4 regions of the Chryseobacterium sp. 14P4.3.2 genome follow, and region 3 is predicted to be linked to each of the others. Evidence: riboswitches for the same ligand, from Rfam matches in the RefSeq annotation. Region 3 holds a riboswitch; each other region holds the start of a gene.
What was found. A riboswitch is a leader RNA that binds a small molecule or an ion and turns the genes downstream of it on or off. The one in region 3 is predicted to bind cobalamin.
Positions count from the first base shown of each region.

Region 1: linked by a shared signal. The riboswitch ahead of prpB (methylisocitrate lyase) and the one ahead of AC27VX_RS15645 (acyl-CoA thioesterase) in region 3 are both predicted to bind cobalamin.
Region 2: linked by a shared signal. The riboswitch ahead of AC27VX_RS14970 (TonB-dependent receptor plug domain-containing protein) and the one ahead of AC27VX_RS15645 (acyl-CoA thioesterase) in region 3 are both predicted to bind cobalamin.
Region 4: linked by a shared signal. The riboswitch ahead of AC27VX_RS08270 (T9SS type A sorting domain-containing protein) and the one ahead of AC27VX_RS15645 (acyl-CoA thioesterase) in region 3 are both predicted to bind cobalamin.

Region 1 is NZ_JBYOKO010000003.1:33,079-36,260, forward strand. It holds gene AC27VX_RS05840 (carbohydrate kinase family protein) at 1-123, shown strand, start outside; cobalamin riboswitch at 1,028-1,220, shown strand; gene prpB (methylisocitrate lyase) at 1,677-2,573, shown strand; gene prpC (bifunctional 2-methylcitrate synthase/citrate synthase) at 2,575-3,182, shown strand, end outside.
Region 2 is NZ_JBYOKO010000010.1:4,568-7,749, forward strand. It holds gene pafA (alkaline phosphatase PafA) at 1-881, shown strand, start outside; cobalamin riboswitch at 1,126-1,303, shown strand; gene AC27VX_RS14970 (TonB-dependent receptor plug domain-containing protein) at 1,336-3,162, shown strand; gene AC27VX_RS14975 (YncE family protein) at 3,182-3,182, shown strand, end outside.
Region 3 is NZ_JBYOKO010000010.1:158,824-162,005, forward strand. It holds gene AC27VX_RS15640 (hypothetical protein) at 38-1,411, opposite strand; gene AC27VX_RS15645 (acyl-CoA thioesterase) at 1,579-1,962, opposite strand; cobalamin riboswitch at 2,079-2,258, opposite strand; gene AC27VX_RS15650 (hypothetical protein) at 2,293-3,093, opposite strand.
Region 4 is NZ_JBYOKO010000004.1:114,693-117,874, reverse strand. It holds gene AC27VX_RS08275 (T9SS type A sorting domain-containing protein) at 1-169, opposite strand, end outside; gene AC27VX_RS08270 (T9SS type A sorting domain-containing protein) at 177-1,457, opposite strand; cobalamin riboswitch at 1,561-1,750, opposite strand; gene AC27VX_RS08265 (T9SS type A sorting domain-containing protein) at 2,055-3,158, opposite strand.

The DNA of each region.
Region 1 (3,182 bases), on a different contig from region 3:
ATTATGACTCAGGCGGTTTCACTGGGGGCCTTTATTACTTCACAGGAAGGCGCCTGCCCGGAATATACTTTAAAAGATTTTAAAAGATTTAAAAACCGTTATCCCGTTACTGCTCTCAGCTAAGGTTCAAAACATGAACTCAAACATTACAACCGGAACAGCTAAAGGAATACTGATCCTTTAGCTGTTCTTATTTTATTGGAAAAATATTTTTTGTATCTTGGTTATTTATACTGTTGGATGTTTTAGCTCAACAATTTAGTATAAATTTCGTAACCTTTAAATCTAAATAACCAATAGAAAATAAACTGAATGAGTTAAACAATCAGGAACTGATAGAAAGAGCGAAAAAAGCCAGTTCAAACAAAATAATGAATGCAGTGATAGTAGGGTTTATGGCTGGTATTTCTATTTACAGTACAGTGAAAAATGGTTTTGGATTCTTTACATGTTTACCTGTTGTTTTTATTCCTTTTGTCATAAATTCAAAAAAAATCGACCGGGAATTACAGGAAGAGCTAAAATCTAGAGATTTAAAATAAAATAATATTTTCGCTTGTTGAAAGTGGTAAAAAATAAGTTTCGGCCCATTGCTTTTAGCAATGGGCCGAAACTTATTTTAAAGTAAAATGTCTTACGATAAAGTCTCTGAAAATACAATTTCAGTAAAGTTTTCAGTAAAAATTTCAGACACTCAATACGGATTTTACCTATGCGAAAATTTCAGAAAATACTTTTGTAAAAAAGGGCAAAAATTTCCTTGAAAACATCTGTTATTTGTGAATGTCAAGCAAAGGTAAAATAAGGTTTTTATTTAGGTTGGTTTAATATTTTACCGTCATATCTTATGAATTTAGTAACGAAAAATTAATGTTATTGCCTAAATTGTAATGTTTGAATTGTTAATTGTGTTTTTTTAAATGATACATTTACAGTTGATTAGCTTGGAATAATTATTGTTTGCATAAAATCTCTTGGTCATTTTCATAAAATACTTATATTTACCACCAAGGAGTTCTTAACACCTTCTTTATCAACCGAAAATGGTTACACTTAGCTGTGTATTAAAAGGGAATCGTGTGCAAATCACGAACTGTCGCGCAACTGTAAGTAACGGATAAGGTTTTTATCAAAATAAAGGTCCACTGTATACCCGGTATATGGGAAGGACGATAAAAACTGTTACAAGTCAGGAGACCTGCCTATTTCGAATTGACGATGCTTTCGCGGTCTGAAGCTTATAGTCAGGTATGATACGATATGGATAACATTTTGGTCAAAAATCTTTGTCAGGTCATGTTATTTTGTGATACAAATAGGTAATGGAGCAGTATGCTTTTTCATTATGCTATCGTTCACCGTATTTTCCTTTTCCATAGTTTTCTTTCCCAAAGGTATTGTGAAGTTTATCAGGAACTTTTTATTAATCAACATAAAAAGTTAAAAAGTGTATCTATCCGATCTCGATTATTTATGCAGGAGCAGCAGACTTGGAAACAAACAGGTTTGCAGGAACTTAATTATTCAAAATTCCGAATTTCGGAAAACGGAGAGCATTACTTTGCTTCTCTTCCGTTCATTACTTTTTATCGCCCAATCATTGGATAGAGCTGCTTACTGCAATGTTTGTCTATTGTCTTCTACGAACAAATTTCAACTAAACAATAAATATTATAATGACTAAAAGTGAAAGTTTGAAGTCTCCCGGTATGAAATTTCGGGAGGCCATGGAAAAAGAAAGTCCTCTTCAGATTGTTGGAACTATTAATGCCAATCATGCGTTACTCGCACAGCAGGCTGGCTTCAATGCTATTTATCTTTCCGGTGGAGGTGTGGCGGCAGGTTCTTTAGGAATTCCGGATCTGGGAATTACGACGCTGGAAGATGTTTTAATAGACGTTCAGCGTATTACCAATGTTTGCGACCTCCCGTTAATGGTAGATGTAGACACTGGATTTGGTCCTTCTGCATTTAATGTGGCAAGAACGGTGAAATCATTGATCAAGGCCGGAGCAGCCGCATTACATATTGAAGATCAGGTAGGTGCAAAGCGCTGCGGACACCGCCCTGGAAAGGAAGTGGTAAGCAAAGAAGAAATGGTAGACAGACTGAAGGCTGCTGCGGATGCCCGTAGTGATGATAATTTTGTAATTGGCGCCAGAACAGATGCTTTCGCTAATGAAGGTCTTGAAAAGACACTGGAAAGAGCAGTAGCTTACAAAGAGGCCGGAGCAGATTTTATTTTTGCAGAAGCCGTTCCGGACATAACCTTTTATCAAAAATTTGTTGATGCCACAGGAATCACAGTATTAGCCAATATAACAGAATTCGGAATGATTGAAATGTATACTGTAGAAGAATTGAAAAATGCAGGGGTAGGGTTGATCCTTTATCCTCTTTCTGCGTTCCGTGCGGCTAACAAAGCAGCTCAGAATGTATACGAACATCTCCGCAAAGAAGGCACACAAGCCAATGTACTGGATACGATGCAAACAAGGGAAGAGCTCTATAAAAGCATCGGATATTATAATTACGAACAAAAATTAGATAACCTTTTTAAACAAAATAATTGATATGTCAACGAGCACCGAACCAACATTTAAACCTAAAAAGAGCGTCGCTCTTTCGGGGGTCACAGCAGGGAATACAGCGCTTTGTAGTGTAGGAAAGAGCGGAAACGATCTTCACTACAGAGGATATGATATTCTGGATCTGGCAGAAAAAACAGAGTTTGAGGAAGTTGCTTATCTTCTGATATACGGCCAGCTGCCTACCGCCTCCCAGTTGAAAAACTATAAAGCAAAATTAAAGTCTCTAAGAGGATTGCCTCATTCTGTAAGAAATATTTTAAAGAGTATTCCCGCAGCAGCACACCCAATGGATGTCATGCGCTCAATGGTATCTGCAGTCGGAAGTATTCAGCCGGAAAAAGATGATCATAATATGGCAGGAGCAAGAGATATTGCGGACAAACTTCTGGCATCATTTAGCTCAGGGCTATTATATTGGTATCACTATACTCATAATGGTAAAGAAATCAATGTTGAAACAGATGATGACACTATTGGCGGGCATTTCTTACACCTGTTGCATGGCAAAAAAGCTCCTGATTCCTGGGTAAAGGCAATGGAAATATCTCTAAATCTTTATGCTGAGCACGAGTTTAATGCGTCCACTTTTAC
Region 2 (3,182 bases), 150 kb from region 3:
TGGCTAAAGATTATCAGGATAAAAAAGATAATATCCGCTATACTCCTTTCGGAAATACGCTGACACTGAAGCTGGCAGAAGCTTCTGTAGAAGGTGAAAAACTGGGTGGTGACAATATTACAGACTTCTTGGCAATTAACCTTGCTTCTACAGATTATGCCGGACACAAATTCGGGCCTAACTCTATTGAAGTGGAAGATGTTTATATCAGATTAGATCAGGATCTGGCAGAATTCTTTAATTATCTGGATTCAAAAGTTGGAAAAGGAGAGTATACTGTTTTCCTTTCTGCTGACCATGGTGGAGCACACTCTGTAGGATTCCTGAAAGAACATAAGATCCCGACAGGTTTCTTTGGAGAAGGAGCTCAGAAAGATCTTAACCAAAAACTGAAAGAGAAATTCGGAGCTGATAAATTAATCAATGCTATCGATAATTATCAGATCTATTTCGACAGAAAAGTATTGGCTGACAGTAAGCTTGAATTAGATGACGTAAGAAACTTCGCCGTTAAGGAGCTTGAAAAAGACCCTACTGTTTTATATGCCGTTTCTGTAGATAAAGTTCAGGAAGCAAGTATTCCGGAACCTATCAAACAAAGAATTATCAACGGAATCAACAGACAGAGAAGTGGTGATATTCAATTGATTTCTCATGACTCTATGCTTCCTCCATACTCTAAAACAGGAACTACACACAGTGTATGGAATTCTTATGATTCACATATTCCATTAATCTTTATGGGATGGGGAGTTAAGCAGGGAGAAAGTAATAAGGCTTATTATATGACCGATATTGCTCCTACTGTTTCTTCGTTACTTAAAATTCAGTTTCCAAGCGGAAATGTTGGAAATCCAATCACAGAGGTTATTGGTAAATAATTGAACAAAATGATTCGATCATATAGAACTGCCTTCATTTGAGGGCAGTTTTTTATTTTACTTATAAAGGTTAATTTACGCTTTAGGAGTGTTGTTCATCAAATCATTAGTAGAGATGATGTTTCGAATGGCTGTTTTTGATATTGAGAACAGTCATTTTACTTTTGTTTATTTTAAAGAAGAATCTATGGGAAAAGAAGCCGTGGTTTGCAGATTGGTTTTTTGGCTAATAGATATAAAAAGTTATCTTTGCAAAAATTTTGGTTTCCAGTATATTGGAATGAAAAGGGAATCGGGTGAAAGCCCCGGACTGTCCCCGCAACTGTAAATCGCAACTAAAAATTTCTGCAAGCAGCCACTGTATACAACGGGAAGGTGCAGAATGCGAAAGTCAGGAGACCTGCCAGAGTTATAACCAAAAAACATATTGCTTTCGGAGGAAAAGTAAAATAATATGGATATAAAAAGATCTTTAGCACTGCTTTTTTCATCTTATGGCTGTTTTCTTTTCGGACAAGAGAAAGCCATTGATACTATTTACATCTTCGACAACCAGATGAACAGGGTAAAACTCTTTCATCCGGTGAAAACCATTACAGCCGAAGATACAGAGAAAAATTCTACTAACCTTTCAGAACTGCTCAGGTTTCAATCTCAGGTTTATATTAAAGAAAATGGACGTGGGGCTGTTTCTTCACCTTCTTTCAGAGGAACCACCGCACAGCAGACCGCCTTTGTATGGAACGGAATTAATATCAATTCCAACTTTCTGGGACAAGGAGATATCAACAATATGCCGCTGTTCGGGTATGATCAGATCGGAATAAAAGCCGGTGGTGGAAGTGTGGTATACGGAAGTGGGGCTATCGGAGGAAGTATTCATATGAACAATACTCTTGATTTTAATAAGGGATTTCATGGGGGACTATTTTCAGAGGTGGCTTCTTTTAATACGTTTAATAACTTTGTTAAAGGATCTTACAGCAATGACAGGTTCAGCTTTAAAGCTTCGGGAAATTACTCAGTAAGTGAAAATGATTATAAGGTAAGCGACCTTAATTATATCAACAGGAACGGAAATTACTACAATACTACATTTAATGCAGGAGCTTCCTATAAAATAACTGATGAGCATAAAGTTTCGTGGCAAAGCCAGTTTTTTGACTCTTCACAGCATTATCCTATCTATGAAGAAACAGAAACGAAAACGAAATATAAAAGCCAGAGTGTAAGAAGCCTTATCTCATGGGACTGGAATAAAACAAAATTCAGCAACTCTTTCAAAACTGCTTATACAGAAGAAAATTTTCAGTATTTTGGAGCTTTGGATCTGCCTAAATCCAGTGGTGGTACAGGAAAAAACTATATTTTGAAAAATGATTTCAATTATTTTCTGAATTCAAAGTGGAATATTAATCTTATAGGAGAATTTCAGGTCAATAAAGGAGAAGGTTATAAAAGTGGAATAGGGGATGTAAGCAGAAATGTAGGTTCAGTTTCCGCATTGTTAAGATATTTCGCAACAAAGGACCTGCGTTTTGAAAGTGGGTTTAAAAAAGATTTTGTGGAAGATATCAATTCTCCGGTTCTGTATTCTTTCTCCGGAAAATGGGATACTTCAAAATGGTATAATGTAGGGCTTAATTTATCCAAGAATTTCAGATATCCGTCATTTAATGATATCTATTATGAGCCGGGCGGGAATAAGGATCTGAGACCGGAAACCTCTGTTCAGGTAGATATGAACCACGAGTTTAAAGTGAAGAATTTTAAACTTACCGTTTCCCCTTATTACATGGGAGTGACCGATCTTATTGTATGGCTGCCTACAGCTCTTGGGTATTGGCAGGCTTTCAACGTTAATAAATCCGAATCATATGGATTGGAATCTCAATTGTCTTTTAATAAACAATTGGGGAATCATAAGATTGGGCTGAATGCCGGGTATTATTACACGAGATCGATTGATAAGGAAACCCATAAACAGCGACCGTACGTTCCAATGCACAGAGCAACAGCAAATGTAGATTATGAGTATAGCTTCCTTAAATTCTTTGCACAGGGACTATTCAATGGGATTACTTATATAACAGGTGATGAAGACAGGAAAACAGCAATTGATCCTTATTTTATTTTAAATACCGGTATTTCGGCGACGGTTTCCAAAAGATATACCTTAGGAGTTAAAGTCAATAATGTAACAAATACCTATTATAAAACAGTTTCTTTCTACCCTTTGCCTAAAAGGAACTACAGCGTTTACGCGGCAATAAATTTTTAAAAATTAAAATTAATATATTA
Region 3 (3,182 bases):
CTGAGCAGTGTCTTTTTACAGATGATCTGTGGAATTTTTATTGAGTCAGTAATAAGAAATTGTCAGGATTTAATAAAATCCCTTTTTGGGAATAAAATCCGGACATACTGTTGTATACATAAAATCTCAGTTCGAAATTCTTATAAGAAGTATCAAGTTTAAACTTTACTTCTTTCCCATCTTTAGACCAAACCGGATTTTTAACGACAATAATCGTATTGCTGGTTTGTTTTTTATCTATGTATTCGAATAATCTCAACTGGAGGGTAGATGTTTTTTTCATAGGCTCTGTGAATCGTAAAACCATATTGTTTAGATCCGCTTTTTCAAAGTCGCTGTTGTTGGCATCTAATACAGATGGCTGGGAGATTTTTGGTCCTATTTTCTTTGTCCACTGTAACAATGGAGTATATAATTTTTCCAGACTCTTATTTTTTTTATAAAGCTCTATCACTTTCTCAGAAAATAAATTCTGAGCAATAAACCCACGTCGGATATTGACTTTATGATAGATCATAGAGAGACTGTCAGTTTTTTCTTTCGGGAATTTTTCTCTGATAAATAAGTCGTAAACAGCCCATGTCATATATTCATTGAATGAGCTTATACCAGGATATCCTGATTTTTTATCCCAATTGTTCAAGTTGAAGGCCGCTGTTATTTCCTTTGAATATTGATCTGAGATAGGGTTAACATAGCCATGATCAATTTCTGAAAATACAGTATGATTATCAAGAATTCTTCGTGCAATGTTATTTTTTAAATTTCCACGGATAAGATCTTCTCCGATATCAGGAAAATCAACGGTTAATGAACTATTGATATCTCTATGACAATTTTGTCCACCTACTAAAGGAGAGATTGCTATGACATAGTTTTTGGTATTTTCAGCGGTTACTTTGCCGACAATTTTGTCCAAAAAAGCATAGGTATCATTGATGTAATAATACTCTTTATAATTGTTGATTAAGGTATTGTAAAACTGTTGATGGTCTTTAAAAAAAGCCCTGTAATTCGACTTTTTTACAAAATCATTTATTAATTCAATATTTTCATCTACTTCTTTTGGTCCAAATGAATTGAAAGGATAGTCTCTTTTGAGTATTCCTTTTTCGTCAAATGAAAAAGCATAAAAATCAGTTCGGAAACCCAGAAATTTCTTCCAGTCACTTCGCGAGTAATTTACTTTTTGTAACAACGGGTGATCTTTTACGGGCTTAAAATAAGTCATGATCTCATCATAATACGGAGGAATCTTCTGAACATCATAAGGATCTGTTTGGCCATATTCTGTAAGTGCTAAAATAATATTTCCCAATTCGTAACTTTCCGGAAGTTCAATTTTGACATTTTTTTGTGCTGCTATGGAAACAGAAAGGATAAGGGCGATGATTAAGATAAGTTTTTTCATTGAATAAGGTTTTTCGTTTTTAGTAGCAGAAAAACATTTTTTTATTTTTTTTCCTGGGCTGGCTAAATTAAGTAAAAAAACAAACGAATTCACTGAATTTTTTGGTGATGATATTGTAAGGTAAAAAAGTTTCGGCGGCCTTTGGCCGCCCGAAACTTTTTTATGAATTATAGAATCTGAATTGGTTTTTTGAATTCGTCAATTGCTACAAATGTAAAATCACCAACGATTGCTTTTTCTCTTTCATAAGAATACATCTGTTCTGTGTAGATCTCAACATTTACCTTCATACTCGTTTTTCCAACATAGGAAACTCTTCCGATCAGCTCTACAATAGTTCCTGCCGGGATAGGTTTCTTAAAATCGATCTTGTCACTGCTTACCGTTACCACTCTTTTTCTTGCAAAACGTGTTGCTGTGATAAAAGCTACTTCATCCATCAACTGCATGGCAGTACCTCCGAAAAGGGTATCATAATGATTGGTTGTGTTTGGGAAAACCGCTTTAAAGATTCTGGTTTCGGATGTTTCAATTCTTTCTTCTGTCGTCATATTTCATTATTAATTAAAGCGAAATGAAATCGTATCAAAACAACAGAATAATGACAGGAACCTTGGAAATTCCCGAAACAATCCATCAGATCAATAAAACTTCATATCGCGAAAGTTTTTTGTTTAAGAAATAGGCAGGTCTCCTGACTTGTAACATCTTTTATCTCCTTCCCATGCCCCGCACAGTGGATCTTTGATAAAGATTACAGTTACTTACAGTTGCGCGACAGTCCGTGATTTTCACACGGTTCCCTTTTAATTTGCGGTTAGGCAAAACCAGTTTCTATGATGAATAAGTATTACACTTTTTCGGGTGCAAAAATAATGAATTTATTCCGGATTATGATAAATAATCTGACTGATTACTCTTCCCTTCTTAATGGTCCAAAGGGTTGTATATCTGTTTTCTCCTGTACCATTGATCATATAAAGGAAAATATTGTCAGTGTCAAGAGAAGTTACTCCTACATTATCAAAATCCATTGTGGGCTGGAACATATTTTTGATAGCTTCTCTTACAAAAACAGAGCCTCTTCCGGGTTGCTGTACTCTGATAGACTTTATCTCCGTCATTCCTTCAGGGAGATCATTCCCAATTCCCCATGGCTTTACTTTATCTATGGTAAGGAGTTTCCCATCTGCATCTTTTTCCTTTTTACGGTAACCAGCATTGGAAGGATAAACATCAATGACTACTTTACTTCTTTGAGCGGTAGGGATTTTCGGATCAGAATTGTCCGTGAAGATAAGGGATCTTCCGTTTTTAGATTTAGAGGGAGTATAAGCCGGAAGCTGATCAATATAAGCAATACGTTCCTTATTTACCATTCCTTCTTTATCCAACGTTTCATAACGTACAAATGGCTTGTCATCATCCTGTTTTTCAGGATATTTGATCCAGATCCATTCGGTTTCTCCTGGAGCAGGTTTTACATAAACAAACACATCCCCTTTGCGCATACGTATTTTATCTACAATTTTTCTGTAATTGTCTTTATGCACCCTTACGTTGGCGTATCCTTCTTCAGCTTTTACAACGCCGAAAGGAACTTTATTCTGACCTTTAACGAAGGCTAGAGAAAAAATACTAAAAGCGGACAGATAAAATGCTTTGTTTATGAAAGTCATCATGAAAATTTTTTGATCCTTCAAATATATAAATTAAATACTTTTCGACAGATAATTATATTGCCGTAATGCCTGTAAGTTCTACATTTTTA
Region 4 (3,182 bases), on a different contig from region 3:
ATCTTACTCCCCAGACGTAAGATCGGTCATCAGTTCCATCTTTGAAATCTGCTACAAAATAGGCAGTTTGAGAACCTGTTCCCACGAAAAATTTTACATCATTTGCAGTAAACTGCGCAAGGCACAGTCCCACAATAAGTGTACATAAAAGACTTAATAATTTTTGCATTGAAGAATTATTTAATGATTAGTTTTTCAGTGAAATTATTATTCTTATCTGTGATTTTTACAATATAATTGCCTTTAGATAGAGTACTTACATCAATACCGTTTTGAGTATACTGCGTGTTGATGATCATTCTTCCGGCAGTATCATAAATCTGAATATTTCCGGTATTTAAACCTTGTACAAAGAATTTGTCACTTGCAGGATTCGGATATAATGACAATTTAGAAGCTTTTGTATTTTCAGCTGTAGAAAGAGATGGTGATGCACTATTATAAGCAATGATTTGATTAGGAAGCAGACTCACTGTAAAAGTATTTTCTAAGGTTCCCTGCAAATCATAAGTGTAAATTTTTCCCGGTGCAACATATCCCTTAGGGTCAGCAACATAAATTTTATTATTAACAATATTAAACCCATAGGCCGTACCATAACTATTTATAGGAATAGGTGCACTTGCAATTGCATTTGTTGAAAAAGAAGGAGCCGCAATAGATGTTTTATAAATTGACGCATCTTTCATATAATAAATATTCGTACCGTCTGTATCCATATAAGCTGGTTTTGTCCCTGCAGGAAGTGCTGTGCTGGAAACGATACTTTGGCTTGTTGTATTGTAAACCGTAAAAGTTCCAAAAGAATTAGGAGTATAAGGATTTCCGGAACTCATGATGTAAAGAAGGTTGTTTTTTTCAAAAATACTGTGTGGAAAATCTCCTACATTTACTTCTGAGATAACCGAATTGGTAGAAGTATTGATAACATCCATATACTGATTGATTCCAAAACCTCCCTTTAATAAAACATAAAGCTTATCGTCTTTACTGTAAATTTTTTCAGGTCCCGACCCTACAGCAATATTTGCTTCATGAGAATACGTGTTGAGATTGTAAACCGCTACATAATTATTGACAGAACCTGTTCCTCCCCAGTTGGTTACATAGAATTTATCTCCGCTAAAAGCAATGTATCTTGGATTGTCCAGGTTGTTTGAAATCGTGGTAATCAAAGAAAAGTCAGATTTGTTGATGACCTTTATTTGGTTGGAAATGTTTAAAACCACAAAAATTTTGTCACCAAAAATTTTAATGTCTTGTGCGGTATCGCCCAGTGTTGCATTATTGTTATTGATTTTAAAATAGTTGTTGGTCACAACCGATTGATTGGAGATCAGCGATATTTCAGCATTATTGCTTCCGGCACCGCCTTCGTTGAGTACCAGGACCCCTTCAGTTTGCGCATTTGCAAAAGAGAGTACAAACGCAAGAATAAGAAAATAGATTTTCTTCATGATATAATTAAATTAAAGTTTTATTCCCGAAACCTCACCACAGGACAAAACATTCATGAAAAAATCTGTTTAGATTTTTCTTTCACAAACTTTTATTCCCGAAAGTTGAAATTAATTTAAGGCAGGTCTCCTGGCTTACATCTTATAGCCGCCTTCCCGGATTTTTATCCAGTGGTATTAAAGGCTATAAGTAGATTAGTTTACAGTTGCGGGAACAGCTCAGGATTCGAATATTTATTCTCACCTGATTCCCTATTAATGAACAATGTTCAACCTTAAAAACGCTGCAAATATATCATATAAATTAATAGGTGTTTTTTTGTGAATTGTACCTGATTTCAAGTCTTTTATGGAATTTAATAAATTATTCAAAAAGATATTTTATCAAATTGATAAGTAATCTACCTTTATTGTTGGTTTTTCAGAATTAAAATTAGGAGCTTTATAGTTTATATTGAATTCATTTTACAATTTCGGTCGTTAAAATGGAATCCCGTGACGAAAAAAGACCTTCTCAAAAATTGAGAAAGTCTCGTGTTTTGACACCACTGCACTTAAAAAAAGTTACCAGTCGTGGCCGGGAAAATATTTTTTTTCCTATTTCTTTACTATCTTATGAATGGTTGAATTGGCAGAAGTTTTTATCTCAACAAAATAAACTCCTGAACTCAAAGACCGGATATTAATCTTTGTTGCTTGGGAAGTTAATACTTTCTGCCCTGTAGCAGAATAGATATTCACTTCCTTCACATTCTCAGGACTATCAATTTGAATGAAGTCACTTGCCGGATTAGGATAGATACCGAATTTTTTCTTATTGACGCTGGAAACACCCAATGTAGAAAATGATTCTGCCGGAGTAATTGGTCTTCTTTGTCCGAAACTTAAACCTAGCCAGTCATTGTTATTCAGCTGAATTTGAGATAAATTGGTTTTTGCCTGCCAGCTTGAAAGGTCATTTCCTTTATATAATTTCCAGCTGTTTGGTGCGGAAGGGTTTCCGGTGAAGTTATTCAGTGAAAGACTGGAAACCTGATTACTGGTAGATGTAAAACTGAAATAAGAAGTCTGTGACTGAATTAACTGTAAAGCCTGCTCCGCAGTTATTGTTCCGTTATATTGAATTCCGAATACAAAAGAGTCAGCATTTCCGTTTGTGCTATCTGTCCCAAAGTCAATTACTACCAGACTTTTATTACTTCCGGTTCCTATCCAGTTGGTAATCTGAGAAGAACTGTACCACTTTGAACTGTAGGCAGGGACAGGAGCGGAAGGCTTGGAAGGCGGATCAAAACCATAGGAGATTCCATACCATTTTCCGTCAATCAAAAGGTCATTATTTACTCCGTTATTGAATGATAAATTTTCTGAGGTTAATCCTGACCAGGTAGACCAATAATCATCAAGACTTGGTGTATGATGATTGTAGTTTAAACTGTAAAGAAACCCGGAAGGAATTTCAACCTCTATCTTAGGCTCTACATTAGCAATAGCATTGATAAGGTCTTCCATTGTTAAGTCATTAGAATCAAAACGATATCCCCATGCATAAGACGTAGGAGTATTGTTATCATTAAAATCAGCAATGAAATAAGCTTTTTTGGAACCGGTTCCTATCCAGAATTTAATGTCACTTTCTGTAAATTGGGCCGACATGGACTGCATGATAAGCAGTAAGAAAAAAAAATAGATTTTTCTCATGATATAATTAAATTAAAGTTTTAT